DNA from 2 places in the Arthrobacter sp. zg-Y1219 genome. Region 2 is predicted to be linked to the other one. Evidence: predicted binding sites of a transcription regulator. Region 2 holds the regulator's gene; the other holds the start of a gene.

Region 1 (7,252 bases), on a different contig from region 2:
GGGAACCGGTCTCCACGCAGCTGGCCCGCAGCCTGGGCGCCACTCCGGTGGCGGGCCTGGACGACGCGTCGTTCCTGTCGGCGGAGAATCTGCCGGACAACCTGCCGGACAACCTGCCGGACAATCTGGCGGAGAACCTGCCGGAGCACGGGTACGTGGCCGTCACGGTTTCGCCGTTTTCGGGTGCCTCAGTCGACTTTTCTGAGCGAATTGCTTCGCAGCTTGATGCCCTGCACGGGCAGACCGGATTGCCGGCGGTGTTTATTCCGCACATGGGTATCGGCGCGGAGCATGGCTGGGACAGGGAATCGCATACCCGCATCGCCGAAGCCATGAGCACGCCGTCGCGGCAGCTGCCGGTCCTCACGGCCCGGCAGACGGCAACGGTCACCGCAGGCGCCGCGCTCGTCCTGACTTCGCGCTACCATCCTGCGGTGTTCGCGCTTTCGGCCGGGGTTCCGGTTCTCGGCCTGGCAGTGGACACCTACAGCGGAGTCCGGCTGGCGGGGGCAATGGGCAACTGGGGCTTGGCGGACTTCGTCCTGCCGCTTCCCGCACTGGAAGACGGGCTGCTGGGTCCGGCGCTCACGGAAACCTGGCAGCGCCGCACTGAAATCTCCAGCCACCTGGCAGCGGCCCGGCCGTCCCGCGAAGCCTCGGCTCGGTTGTGGTGGGACGCGGCCGCCGCGGTTTTCGCGGCGCAGTCGTCCGCCGGCTCCGATCTGCCGCCGGCATCCCGTTCCGCAGCCGACCTGCCGCCCGCGCAGCGGTTCCATGCCGGTGGTCCGTGGCTGGCCTCAGCCGAAAAAGCCGCAACCGGATTTTACGCGGGGTCGCGTTTGGCAGGGCAGGCCGGCGTGGAGGAGGACCGGCTCCGGTCCTACCTGGAGCGGCAGGGCCGGGAGCTCGAGGCTCTGCAGACCGAACATCAGCGGCTCCTGTCCTCGAAGACGGTCAGGAGTGCGCTCTCCCTGCACCGGGGCTGCGCGAAACTGCTTCACCGCTAAACCTCCACCGCTAAACCTCCACCGCTAAACTCCTGCGCCAGAACCTCCACCGCTAAACCTCCGCGAGGCGAACCCGCCGGGCACAAGCCTGCCGGGTTCGCCGCGAAGAGCGCCTAGAGCGAAGAGCGCTTAGAGGGCAGGTCCGCTGCCCGCGTTGCCCTGCCACAGGGCATCAAACGGGGTGTGCGAGGAGACCCGGTTGCGGATGCCCTCGGTCACGAAGGCCTTGGCCGTCTTGGCGGCTTCCAGCGGAGTGGCGCCCTTGGCGAGCTCGGCGGTGATCGCCGCGGCAAGGGTGCAGCCGGCGCCGCTGACGGCGACGTCGCCCACCTTCGGTGCGCGGAGCACCTCCATGGTCTCGCCGTCGAAGAAAACATCGACGGCGTCATCGCCGGCCAACCGCACTCCGCCCTTGGCGAGAACGACAGCGCCGGAGGCTTCGTGGATCCGGCGCGCCGCTTCCTGCAGGTCCTCCACGCTTTCGATGGCGTCCATGCCGGACAGGGACATCGACTCGAAGTGGTTGGGGGTGACGAAGGTTGCCAGCGGCAGGATCTGTGCCTTGAGGGCCCGGTCGGTGTCGAGAGCGGCGCCCGGCTCCTGGCCCTTGCAGATCAGGACCGGGTCCAGGACGAGGTTGGTCCACTCCTGGCTCTGGAGGGCCTTGGCGACGGTGTCGATGGTGGCCGGCGTTCCCAGCATGCCGATCTTGACGGTCGTCAGGTCGTAGGCGGACTGGATGGCTTCGAGCTGGTCGCTGATGACCTGGGCCTCAACGGGCACAAAGCGGTGGTTCCAGTTGTCCTGCGGATCGAACGAGACGATGCAGGTCAGGGCGGCGATCCCGTAGGTTCCAAGCTCCTGGAACGTTTTCAGGTCAGCCTGTGCGCCGGCACCGCCGGTGGCTTCGGAGCCGGCAATGGTCAGGGTGATGGCCGGAGCAGCGGTCCCGGCGGAGTGTGTGTTAGCAGACATGACTCCATCTTCCACCCAAAACGTTCAACGGTGCCAGCGGCGCTCTGTTGCCGCGTTTCCCGGAAAGTGCGGGTGCGGATGGACCGGGGGCCGGTCACGGACGGGCGCGGGAAAAACGCCAGATCGCGGCCCGGCCTGCGGCCATCGAGAGGCCGAGGGCCGCACCCATCAGCAGCGGCACCAAAACCGCATGCACGCTCAGCCCGATGATCAGCCAGGCGAGCACGGTGGGCACGAAGAAAAACGCCAGGATGTGAAGGCCCTGGTTGAGGACCCGGCGCAGCGACCAGGCCAGGACAACGGCCACGGGAAGAGCGGTGAAAAGCCCCAGTCCGGCGGCGTAAAACGCGGCGACGACGACGGTCCAGACATAGCCCCAAAAATCCCGCGCCGTTCCCCAGCCCACCGCGGCGGTGGCGATGGATGCCAGCACAAGGCAGGCAACGACATAGCCGAGCGCCGCAGCCAACGGCCCCGGAAACACCCGCGGCTCGGGGTGCGGGGAGTCGGTGGGGGCCAGCAGCGGAGGTGGTGCGACGTCGTCGGCGCTGTCAGTCATCGCGTCTGGCTCCCTGAAATAGGCGGACTACATCCTCCACGATATTGCGGACCACGGGAAGGCGGGAGAGGACGACGAGCTTTGCGGCCAGCGGGGCGACATTGTGCGCGAGCCGGCGGGAGCGCCGCTGTCCGGGCGAGCGGTCATAAATCCAGAACAGCGTCACGCCCATGTGCACCAGCCACAGGAGTTCGGGCAGGTCATCCCGGATGGCCAGCGGCGGCTGCGGCCGCGAGGCCGTGACCGCCTGCCGGAACAGGGCGACCGATTTCGCGCGGCCGATGCCGGCGTCCGCGGAGCCCCGGCGGCCGTGGGGTTCGAGGGCCGACGACGGCGGCAAGGCGGTCCGCAGAAAATGGGCGCCAAAGTCGTGGTACGGAGCCATAATGTCCAAATTGGCCAGCAGAATGAGCCGCAGATGCTCGCCCAGGTTGTGCCCTTCGCGCAGCAGCGGCAGGGCCCGGCTGCGGTGTTCATCCTGAAGGAAGCGGTACAGTTCCGCCACGAGCTCGTCCTTGGACCGGAAGTAGTAGTAGGCGTTGCCTACCGAGACGTCAGCTGCCTCGGCGATGCTGCGCATGGTGGTCTTGGCGTAACCCTGGGTGCGAAAAAGCAGCAGCGCCGAATCGATCAGTAACCGCCGGGTTTGTTCGCTCTTGACCGTCGCGGCCATCATCGATCCCTGTTTCTTCAGATGTCAGCCCGCAGTGGCCGGCCCGCCCGCCAGTACACCACGTTTTTGAACACGTTCAAAAATGTGCGGAGCAGAGTGCCGAGCAGAACGTGGCAGAATTGACGACGGCCCCCACGGGCAGCCCGGTGCAGCGGGCACAGTGCTAATACAGCCGGAGAAGGCTCCGGCGAACCACTACGAAACGGACCCATCATGCACACCCCGACCGGCATCGCTCCGGCATCCGCTCCGTCCTTTGCGGCCCGCGGCAGCTCCCATTACGACATCATTTTGACGCTCATGTGCGTGGTGATCGTCATTTCCAATATCGGGGCCACCAAGGGCGTGGTGCTGGGGCCGATCTTCGGCGACTTCAGCATCGTGACCGACGGCGGCTTCTTCCTCTTTCCCCTGGCCTACATCCTCGGTGACGTCATCAGCGAGGTGTACGGCTTCAAGGCAGCGCGGCGCGCCATCTTCACGGGTTTCGCGGTGGCCGCCGTCGCGGCGATCAGCTTTGCCGTCATCATTGCGCTGCCCGGCTTCGACGACGAGTACGGGCAAGCCAAACAGGCGGCCCTGGAACTGGCGCTGGGTCCGGTCTGGCAGATCGTCGCGGCCAGCCTGCTCGGCTTCCTTGCCGGCCAGACCCTCAACTCCTGGGTCCTGGTCAAGATGAAGGAACGGTTCCGGGAACGGGCACTGATTGGCCGGCTGATGGCCTCCACCGGCGTGGGCGAGTTCGCCGACACGCTGATTTTCTGTGCCGTGGCCGCGCCGGTCATCGGAATAACCGACGCAGCCGGCTTCATCAACTACGTCTTGTTCGGCTTCGTGTACAAGACACTCATCGAGTTCCTCTTCGTGCCGGTCACGGCAGTCGTCATCAAGGCCATCAAAAAGCGCGAACCGAGCTATGCGGCGATTTACGCCGCCGCGCCGCCTGCCGGCTAGATCTTGGTGCTGTAGTACTTCCCGAGGGTGTCGGCCTTGAAATCGAAGAAGGAGCCGTCCTCGATGGCCAGCCGGGCGTCGTCGACCAGTTTCACCGTAAAGCGCTCGTTGTGGATCGACACCAGAGTGGACGCCACCATTTCCTTGGCCCGGAACAGGTGGTGGATGTACGCCTTGGTGTAGTGCGCGCAGGCATAGCAGTCGCAGCCCTCCACCAGCGGTGTGAAGTCCTTCTTGAAGCGGGCGTTGGACAGGTTGAACCGTCCGTGCGGGGTGTAGAACGCCGAGGTCCGGGCCACCCGGGTGGGGGAGACACAGTCGAAGGTGTCGGCCCCGTTTTCGATCGCGGTGAAGATGTCGTCCGGTTCCGAGATGCCCAGCAGGTGGCGGGGCTTGTCCTCGGGCAGCTCCTCCGTGCACCAGCGCACGATGGTGCCGAGGTTTTCCTTCTCCAGGGCGCCGCCGATGCCGAACCCGTCAAAGTCCATCGCCCCCAAATCGCGGGAGGCCTTCCGGCGCAGGTCCTCGTACTGGGCGCCCTGCAGCACCCCGAACAGTGCCTGGTACGGCTTGCCGACCCGTTCTTCGGTGAGCCTGCGGTGCTCGTCGATGCAGCGCTGCGCCCACAGGCGCGTCCGCTCCAGGGACATCTCCTGATAGGCGCGCGAGTTCATCAGGGTGGTCAGCTCATCGAAGGCGAACATGATGTCAGCGCCGATCTGGTGCTGGACCTGCATGGAGACCTCGGGGGTGAAGCGGTGCTTGTCGCCGTTGAGGTGGGACTTGAACCACACGCCGTCGTCGTCAATGTGCGCGAGGCGCTCCTTGCCCGGCGCCACGGCGTCGTCCGCACCGGTGGCGTGGGTGGTGCCGTCGGCGTTCATGTTGATGACCTTCTTGAAGCCGGCGCCCAGGCTCATGACCTGGAAGCCGCCGGAATCGGTGAAGGTGGGTCCGGACCAGTTCATGAACTTGCCCAGCCCGCCGGCGGCGTCCAGGACGTCGGGGCCCGGCTGCAGGTACAGGTGGTACGCGTTGGCGAGCAGCGCCTGCGCGCCCAGATCCGCCATCGACTCGGGCAGCACGGCCTTGACCGTCGCCTTGGTTCCTACGGCGATGAACGCCGGTGTGGCGATTTCCCCGTGCGGTGTGGTGATGGTGCCGGTGCGGCCCTGGAATTCACCGCCGTTGGCCTGCGTCTGCTCAGCGGAAGGGGCAGTGGTTTCGCGCAGGCGCTTACCGAGGGCGAAGGAAAATGTTGAGGAGGACACCCCTCCATTTTGCCTTACCGGCCGCCGCGGGTGGTGCGCTGCCCGGCAGTGGCCGGAACGACGCCGGACGCTGGGACGCGCGCCACGTTTTTCCGGACGCGGTTAGCCGCGGGAGTACGGTGGAAGGTGCGGTTTCGGCCGCCCCCACCCACCCAGCCTCGAAGGCATGTGAAAGGCTGAGCCTCCCGTGAGTCACCTGCGCGACATGTTCCGGATCGCCCCCGCGAACAACGACCACCAAGTGGCGGTGCGCTGCGGGCTCGGCGTGGGCCTGCCCCTGCTCCTGCTGCTGGGCCTCGGCCGGATTGACCTGGCGATTTTCGCCACCTTTGGCGCCTTCACGGGAATCTACGGGCGGAACGAACCGCACCGCCAGCGTTTCGGCCACCAGCTGCGCGCCGCGGCCCTGATGCTGGCAGTGATCACTGCAGGCGCCCTGACCTCCCGGCTGGATCCCGGCCCGTGGGAGATCGTCCTGGGAACCACTGCCGTGGCCGGGCTGGGAACCCTGGCCACCGGCTTCTGGCGGCTTCGTCCGGCGGGGTCGCTGTTCCACATTTTTGCCTATGCTGCGATCTCCTCCGTTCCGGGCCAGCCGCCGCTGTGGCAGGCGTTGCTGGCCGCTGGCGCAACGGTGGCCTTCTCGCTTCTGCTGGGGCTCTCCGGCTGGCTCCGGCCTGCGTACCGCACGCCCTGGGTGAAGCCGAACCGGCCGCGTTTCACCTGGCTCCAGCGCCGGGCCATCTACGCCGACGCCGGGCAGTACGCCGTTGTCGCCGCCGTTGCCGGCTCGATCGCCACGGCCATGGGCATCGGCCACAACTACTGGGCCATGGTCGCGGCCACCGTGCCGTTGGTGGGGCTGACGGTGCGCAACCGCATGTACCGCGGGCTGCACCGGATCCTGGGCACCTTCGCCGGTCTGCTGTTGACCGCGCTGATCCTGCTGCCGGGGCTTGAACCCTGGCAGATGGTGGTGGTCATCGCGCTGCTGCAGTTCGGCGCGGAATTGCTCGTTGCCCGCCAGTACGCCCTGGCGCAGGTGGTCATCACTCCGCTGGCGCTGGTCAGCACCGAACTGGCGCACCCGAGCAACGCGGTGCTGCTGATTCAGGACCGCGCCGTGGAAACAGTCATCGGGGCAGCCGTGGGCATGGCCATGGTGCTGGTCATCCACGTGCACAACCGGCGTCTCGGCCGGCGCCGACTGGCGGCAGCCCGGTCCGTTGCCGCGCCGGCCGGGGTCCGGGACCCCGGCGCCCGGCGTTCCTAAAGATCCAGGTTCAGGCCCCGCACGGCGATCAGTTCGTTGCGGATCCGCCGTTCCAGCTCGCTTTCCGAAAGCGTCTGGGATCCGCCGTGCGCCCGCAGGTACAGCAGGGCATCGAGCCGCAGCACGCGCCAGTCGCGTTCGCTGTGCCCGTCACCGGCCTCCGCCGAACGGTGGATTTCGCGGTCGTACAGGTTGGGTTCATTCAACTGGCGCTGCAGCAGCTCCGCTGCGAGCTTGGCCTTCAGCGGATCACTCTCAGCGGCGTCGCCGGCCCGGACAGCCTGCGCATAGGCTGCGGAGGTTTCGGCGTCTCCGGCCTCGTGCGTGATGTGGGCGGCCAGCGCCAGCGCGTTCTGAATCCAGTTCCACCGGCCGAAGTTTCCGTCGAACGGAAGTCCGGTGATGATGTTGCAGACCTGCAGGGCATTTTCGGAGTCATCCAGGTCCACGTACAGCGTGTGCGCCAGATCCCGGACATCCCGCAGGTTGCTTCCGGACTTCACGTTCAGGCCGCGGCCCAGCCGGGCGGCCAGTTCCTGG
Region 2 (7,252 bases):
CCTCGTTCGTCCCGAGGCCACCGGTTACGGCGTTGTGCTCTTTGTGGAGGAAATGCTCAAGACCCGGAACCTGAGCCTGGAGGGGCAGCGGGTCATCGTCTCCGGCTCGGGCAACGTGGCGATCAATGCGATCGCCAAGGCCCAGGCGCTCGGCGCCAATGTGGTGGCCTGCTCGGACTCGCAGGGCTACGTGGTGGACGAGACGGGCATCGATGTTGCGCTGCTGCGGGAGGTCAAGGAGGTCGAGCGCGGACGCATGACCGACTACGCCAAGCGCCGCGGCAGCTCAGCGACCTACGTGCCCGGCGGCTCCATCTGGGACGCCGGCGCGGCGGTGGCGCTTCCGTGCGCCACCCAGAACGAGCTCGACGACGGCGACGCCCGCTCCCTGATCAAGTCCGGGGTTGTCGCGGTTGCCGAAGGGGCCAACATGCCCTGCACGCCGAAGGCCATTGAAGCCTTCCAGGAAGCCAATGTGCTCTTCGGGCCCGGGAAGGCTGCAAACGCGGGCGGAGTGGCTACTTCGGCGCTGGAAATGCAGCAGAATGCCAGCCGCGATTCGTGGAGCTTTGAACACACCGAGCGCCGGCTGACGGAAATCATGGTCAACATCCATGACAACTGCGCCCGAACGGCCGAGGAATACGGTTCTCCCGGCAACTACGTGGTGGGGGCGAACATCAACGGCTTCGTGCGGGTGGCCGACGCCATGCTCGCCCAAGGCGTAATCTAACCCGCCGCACCCCGGCGGAAGCGGTCGGTCGACAGCTGAAGATGGCGGGTGAACTTCCACTATGGTGACCTCAGACACTAGAGTGGAAGACCGGACGGTTAAACCCAGTGGCAGTCCCCAGCAGGCACCCGCGTCTTCGGATTGACGCTGCATTGCAGCCGGTTGTTGCACATCAGCAAAGGAACTCAAGGCAAATGGCAGACGAGGGCAATTTCTCGGACGTACGGTTTCTGACCGTGTCAGAGGTCGCGGATGTCATGCGTGTGTCCAAGATGACCGTGTACCGGCTGGTGCATTCGGGCGAGCTGCCCGCTGTCCGTTTCGGGCGCTCCTACCGTGTGCCCGAATCAGCGGTCCAGCAGGTGCTGAAAAACGCCGTGATTGACCGTCGCTCGGACACTGCGTAGCGCTGTCACTGGATACCGCGGCGAGGCGGTACCCTGTTAAAGAACGTTTTACATCGTGGCAACTATCTGCCGGTGTCGACGCGCGGGTGCCAACGGTGCCGAAGCGTTGGAGCCGGCGTCTGACTATTTCAAGTTTGTGAGGACTCTGTGGGTTCAGTAATCAAGAAGCGCCGCAAGCGTATGGCCAAGAAGAAGCATCGTAAGCTGCTTCGCAAGACCCGCCACCAGCGTCGCAACAAGAAGTAACCAGGATCTTTCCTGGACAAACCCGCCGTGCACTTCGGAGCCGGCGGGTTTGTTGTTTAAACGCGCGGGCGCCTTCCCGGCGCTAGCGGGACCTGACCCAGGAGAAGCCCCGCCACAGCCCGTAGGCGCCCCCGGCCACGGTGGCGCTCTTCAAGCCCAGGGTGGCGGCCCGGCGTCCCGAGCGGAAGTCATAGATGGGCCAATTGCGGTCCCGCGCATGCCGGCGCAGCCGGGAGTCCGGGTTGATGGCCACCGGGTGCCCGACAATGCTGAGCAGGGGCACGTCGTTGTAGGAATCGCTGTAGGCCCAGCAGCGGCCCAGGTCGAGGCCTTCTTTTTCCGCCAGGACCTTGACGCCTTCGGCCTTGGCCGGGCCGTGCAGGAATTCGCCCACCAAACGGCCCGTGTAAAGCCCGTCGTCGATTTCGCTCACAGTTCCCAGGGCGCCCGTCAGGTGCAGCCGGTCCGCGATCACTGAAGCCACCTCAACGGGCGTGCCGGTGACCAGCCAGACGGGACGGCCGGATTTCATGTGCTGCTCGGTCAGCGCCCGGGTTCCCGGCCAGATCTTGGATTCGATCATCTCGTCGTAGACTTCTTCGCCGAGGACCCTGATATCTGCCGCGGCGAGGCCCGTGGCCAAAGTCAGGGCGGCGTCGCGCACCGAGTGCACGTCCTTGAGGTTCTCGCCCTGCAGCATGAACCGTGCCTGCTTGCGGGCGAAGCCAAACGCCTCCCGAAGCGTGAAAACCTTGCGCTGGTACATCTTGCGGCCCACATGGAACAGGCTGGCTCCCCGCATCAGGGTGTTGTCCACATCAAAGAACGCAGCCTCGCCAGGTTTGACCGCCGCTGCCGGAGGCTCGGCGGCTCGTACTGCGGTGGTTCGGGGCATACCCCTGAGTCTACGCATTAAGTCGCCGGGGTCACGGTCGCCCGTTCGGCGGAACGCAGGTACTGGACCGGGCGGCTATTTTAGAAGTATGACCTCCTCGGACACGTCCCCAGATCTCCTCCTGCTCACCCGGCCGGGCTGCCACCTGTGCGAAGCGGCCCGTGCGGTTCTGGAACGGATTCGTGCTGACCTCGCCATCAGCTGGCGCGAACAGTCCATTGAAGGCGATGCGGGACTGACGTCCCGGTTTGGGGAGGAGATACCGGTGCTCCTGATCGACGGGGTCCAGCGTGATTTCTGGCAGCTTGATGAGGCTCGGATCCGCCGGCTCCTGGGAGCCTAGGATCCGGGGCTTTGTCCCGCCCTGCCTCGGGCTTAGAGTGGGAAAACCGGGTAGACCTGGCGTACCGGGCAGCATCAGGTGCGGCACAGGCTCGCGCCCGCCGCGGGAGTACCCAACAAATGATAGGGACATGTGAGCATCTCCGAGGAACCAGGCCGACCGGCCGGTGCAGTTACCGCCCGGCATATTCCGCCTGCGTCGCTGGCCCGCCTGACGATCTACCTGCGGGCGCTGAGCAGCATGCTGGGCGAGGGCATTGAGCGGGTCTCATCGGATGAGCTGGCGGAAGCGGCGGGGGTTAATTCCCCCAAGCTCCGCAAGGACCTTTCCTATCTGGGTTCCTACGGCACCCGCGGCGTGGGCTATGACGTGTCCTACCTCAGCGAGCAGATTGCGGCCGCCCTGGGCCTGACCCGGAACTGGCGGGTGGCGATCGTCGGTGCCGGAAACCTGGGCAGGGCCCTTGCCGGGTATCCGGGATTCGGGTCGCGCGGATTTGAGGTGGTTGCCCTGTTCGACGCCGACCAGCTGGTGATCGGACAGGAAGTCGGCTGGCTGCGCGTCAGTTCCGTCGACGTCATGGAAAGCGTCCTGGACCGTGCCAAGGCCAACATGGCCGTCCTATCCGTCCCCGCCGACGTGGCCCAGAACCTCTGCGACCGGCTGGTCGCGTGCGGCATCACCAGTATTCTGAGCTTCGCGCCAGTGGTGCTGCAGGTTCCGGACCACGTTCAGGTGCGCAAGGTGGACATGGCCACCGAATTGCAGATTTTGGCCTATCACGCACAGCGGGCCCAAGTCTCGGACATCGCGTCCGAAGCCCGGTCCCGGCTGGCCACCTAGCCTCGCCGTCAGCGCATACTCAAGTACCGGCTGCGCCGGGGTCGAAAGTACCTGTTGCATTCGTCCAGATAGAGCAGCGACAGTCCCGCGATTGCCACCAGCACGGCAAACACCTGCAACACGGCCGCGGCCTGCATGGTCGCTACCAGTGCCATGGGAGCCAAGACCGAGGCGCCGATGCGCGCCCAGTTCCGGCCCTCCCGTATCAGGACGGCGACGAGCAGATAGAGACCGAAGACCACCAGGGCCGTGGCGAGTGTGACCGTCTGGATGGTGGTTACATATTCTGCGGCGTCGACGCCGAATATCTCGAGCAGGCCGGCATAGGCCGGAGGTTCCGTGACCGGGGCGCGGCTCGCCGCTATGCCTCCGCCGAGACTGATGATGCCGGCCATCACGATGGCGGCAAAAGACAGTCCCACTGCCCGCGGACGTCGGCCCTTCCACTCCCGGTAGGGAATCCGTGCCGGCACCGCCGGCCGTGGAGTGGCTGCGGGCGGTGCGGGCACTGAAACGCCGCCCGCCGTGCGGCCAAACGGGATTCGGCCGGACAGGGGGAGTGCAGCCGCCTCTTCGCCGGGAGGCATCTGCGGGGTTTCAGGTGCGGTGATGGGTGGTGCGTCCGGTGGTGTCCCGGAGTGTGTGGCCGGGTCCGTTTCCGGTTCCGCCGTCAGGGTCGCCACCGCCGTTCGGGGCTCCGGGCCCAGGCCCGGGTCCGACGGCGTTGTCTCGAGGGCCGGCTCTGCCGTCAGGGTCGGCACCGCCGTGGCCGTCGCCGGTTCATCAGCCGTCAGGGGGGTCGTTTCTGGCTCTCGGTCCACCGTCAGGGTTGGCGCCGCCGTATCGGGCTCCGGGTCCGGTTCCGAGACCAGGGTTGGCACCGCCGTCTCGGGCTCCGGTTCCGGGTCCGCCGTCAGGGTTGTTGCCACCGCCGTCCCGGGGGCCGGGTCCGGGTCCGCCGGAGTTTCCTCGATCATCGGTTCGGCTATCAGGATCTCGGCCGTCGTTTCGATCGCCGGTTCTGCCTCCGCCGTTTCAGGTTCCGGTTCCGCCGTCAGGGTTGCCACCGCCGTTTCAGCCTCCGCCGATTCTGCCCCTTCCGGTTCCGCCGTCAGGGTTGCCACCGCCGGTTCTGCCACCGCCGATTCTGCCCCGTCCGGTTCCGCCGTCAGGGTCGCCACCGCCGGTTCTGCCGCCGTCGTCACTGGTTCCACCCTTGGCGGGATCACGGCCACTGTCGGCCAAGTGGTTGCGCGCCGCCGCCGGCGGAGGGACCGAATCCGGGAGCCGAGGGCGCCGCGGGCCTTTTTGCCGAGCACCTGCACACGGCGCCGCAGTGGATTTGGGGAAGCGTGAAGTGGACTCATCCTCGGTGCCGCCTTCGGGAAAAGGGATACGCTCCGCGCCGGGTTTGAGCTGCCATCCCAGCGGGTGATCAAACGCTACAGCGCTTCCCCTGCGGTGTGACCAGAAGAGGACGGTTGAAGCCTGCGCAGGTGACAAAAAGGGCCGGCCCGTTTTCCGGACCGACCCTTTTCGCCGTTGAACTGTGCCGTTGATCGGCAGCTGAGGTGTACCGCTTAGTAGGGGCCGAACCGCGGCCGCGACTGGAAGTACGGCTGCGCCTGCGGGCGGTAGAGCATGACGATGCCGGCGATGCCGGCAAGCGAACCGAGCAGCGAGATCAGCTCGATGGGGGAGGAGAACGCCAGACCGGTCACCAGGGAGAGCAGCACGCCGACGACGGACAGCGCGGCAAAGACCGTTCCGATGATCCGCGCCCAGTTCTTGCCGCTGCGGATCAGGAAAGCGATCAGGACGTAGATGCCCAGGACGATCAGGGATATGACGATCCCGGTGGTGGCGGCAAAACTCCGCACCGTCTCTTCCGTCATGCCGGCGTCTTCAAACACCTGCCGGTCCTCGGGGGACACCGTGCTGAAAATATCTGCCGCCGAGATGGAAAGCGACGAGGCGATCATGTAGATGAGGGTCAGGATCCCGGCGGCCAGGATCAGCCAGAATCCGGTCATGACCTCGCGGGGTGGTGCCCCTTTGCTGCCCGGGGCCTGTCCGGGACCCGGATACCCATACCCGGAGGGCTGCGCCGACTGATAGCCGTACGGGCTCTGCGGCTGCCCGTAGGGGTTCTGTCCATACGGCTGCTGTCCGTAAGGCTGCCCGGAGGTGGGAGTCTGCTGCCCGGCGGCATTCGGCATCCCCGGCTGCCCGTACGGGGTGTAGGGCTGGTCGCCCTGGCCCTGGCCGGGCTGGCCGGGCTGTCCCTGGCCGGGCTGTCCCTGGCCGTACTGTCCCTGGCCGTGCCCCGGCTGCCCCGGCTGGGGAGTCTGGGGGAGCCGCTGGCCGTACTTCGGCTCGTCGGCGGCAGTGTTGGAATCTCGGGGACGGTTCGGGTCTCGGGGGTCCGGACTATTCGGAGGTGTGCTCATTGCCGCCTACTTGCTAGTTGGTGCAGACGCTGCTTTGGTCGGATGTGAGGGTCCTTCCGTTCCAGCGGTGTCTGGGTCCTGGGTGTCGGGTGCGGTCAGGCACCGCGAGATTCCGGTCGGCCGAAGCCCCGGATCTCGGCCGGGAAACCACAACCGGATTTCTCCAGCCTATCGCGGCGTGCGCCGTCCGTCGCCGGGGCTCGGCCGATCGCGGACACGCGGTTTGGGGAAACGGCAAAGGACACCCCGGCCGGTGGCCGGAATGTCCTTTGAGGTGGCCTGTTCAGGCCGTGCGCGGAGGCAGGCTCAGGCTGCCGCCACAAACGCCGCGTCGACGCTGATGGTCACCTTGTCGCCGACCAGGACGCCGCCGGTTTCCAGTGCGGCATTCCAGGTCAGGCCAAAGTCCTTGCGGCTGATGACGGTGGTGCCGGAGAATCCGGCGCGGGTGGCGCCGAAGGGGTCCACAGCCACGCCGTTGAACTCCGTGTCCAGGATGACCGGAAGGGTGGTGCCCTTGATCGTCAGGTCCCCGGCAACCTTGTAGGTTTCACCGGAGCCTTCGATGCCGGTGACGGCGAACGTCAGTTCGGGGAACTGCTCGACGTCGAAGAAGTCGGCGCCCTTGACGTGGGCATCGCGGTTGGCGTCATTCGAGTTGAACGACGCGGCGTCGATGACGGCGTTGATGGTCGACTCTTCGATGGAGGAACCGATTTCCATCACGGCCGTGACCTTGTCAAAGCTTCCGCGCACCTTGCTGATGCCGGCGTGACGGACGGCGAAACCGATCTCGCTGTGCGAGGCATCGAGGTTCCACGTACCGGTGGTGAGCCCGTTGGGGGTCATGCTGTTCTCCTGTTGCTGGTGGGTGCCGGGGCGGATCCCCGGTGCATGTTCATGCATTTGCATCTACTGTTGCACGGATTCGTTCAAGCTTCAAGTATTTAGCAGATTTAGTTCAGCGCGCTCTCTCTGCGAAACTTAACGACATGTCCCGAGCCTCGATCCACCTTGTCCGCCATGGAGAAGTTTTCAATCCGGACGGAGTCCTCTACGGGCGCCTGCCCGAGTTCCACCTGTCCGACCTGGGGGAGCAGATGGCCCGCCGGGTGGCCGGCCACTTTGAAAGCCGGAAGAACGACGGCGCGAAGCTGGTGCATCTGGTCGCGTCACCGCTGACCCGGGCCCAGGAGACGGCGGCGCCGATCGCGGCCGCCCTTGGGCTGGAAATCACCACCGACGAGCGCATTTTGGAAGCGACCAACCGCTTCGAAGGCCTTTCCGGCGTCACCAGCCGGCTGCGGAACCCGCGGTACTGGCCTCTGATGTACA

The links. Region 2 encodes Rex, which represses fermentation and respiration genes when NADH is low (regulators of the CRP and FNR family bind a similar motif). Its sites were predicted from a motif close to CTTGTGAANNNNTTCACAAG; they were not measured.
Region 1: the regulator Rex is predicted to act here: its motif matches at 3,278-3,297, upstream of QNO00_RS14740 (queuosine precursor transporter).

Annotation. Positions count from the first base shown of each region.
Region 1 is NZ_JASKLY010000019.1:81,756-89,007, reverse strand. Features, by position in the region: gene QNO00_RS14760 (polysaccharide pyruvyl transferase family protein) at 1-1,007, shown strand, start outside; gene thiD (bifunctional hydroxymethylpyrimidine kinase/phosphomethylpyrimidine kinase) at 1,137-1,982, opposite strand; gene QNO00_RS14750 (hypothetical protein) at 2,077-2,541, opposite strand; gene QNO00_RS14745 (TetR/AcrR family transcriptional regulator) at 2,534-3,217, opposite strand; gene QNO00_RS14740 (queuosine precursor transporter) at 3,428-4,168, shown strand; gene tgt (tRNA guanosine(34) transglycosylase Tgt) at 4,165-5,439, opposite strand; gene QNO00_RS14730 (FUSC family protein) at 5,627-6,712, shown strand; gene QNO00_RS14725 (DUF6707 family protein) at 6,709-7,252, opposite strand, start outside.
Region 2 is NZ_JASKLY010000010.1:62,257-69,508, reverse strand. Features, by position in the region: gene gdhA (NADP-specific glutamate dehydrogenase) at 1-733, shown strand, start outside; gene QNO00_RS06650 (helix-turn-helix domain-containing protein) at 928-1,140, shown strand; gene QNO00_RS06645 (30S ribosomal protein bS22) at 1,288-1,386, shown strand; gene QNO00_RS06640 (HAD family hydrolase) at 1,469-2,281, opposite strand; gene QNO00_RS06635 (glutaredoxin family protein) at 2,370-2,624, shown strand; gene QNO00_RS06630 (redox-sensing transcriptional repressor Rex) at 2,757-3,467, shown strand; gene QNO00_RS06625 (hypothetical protein) at 3,476-4,672, opposite strand; gene QNO00_RS06620 (hypothetical protein) at 5,048-5,917, opposite strand; gene QNO00_RS06615 (YceI family protein) at 6,224-6,766, opposite strand; gene QNO00_RS06610 (histidine phosphatase family protein) at 6,910-7,252, shown strand, end outside.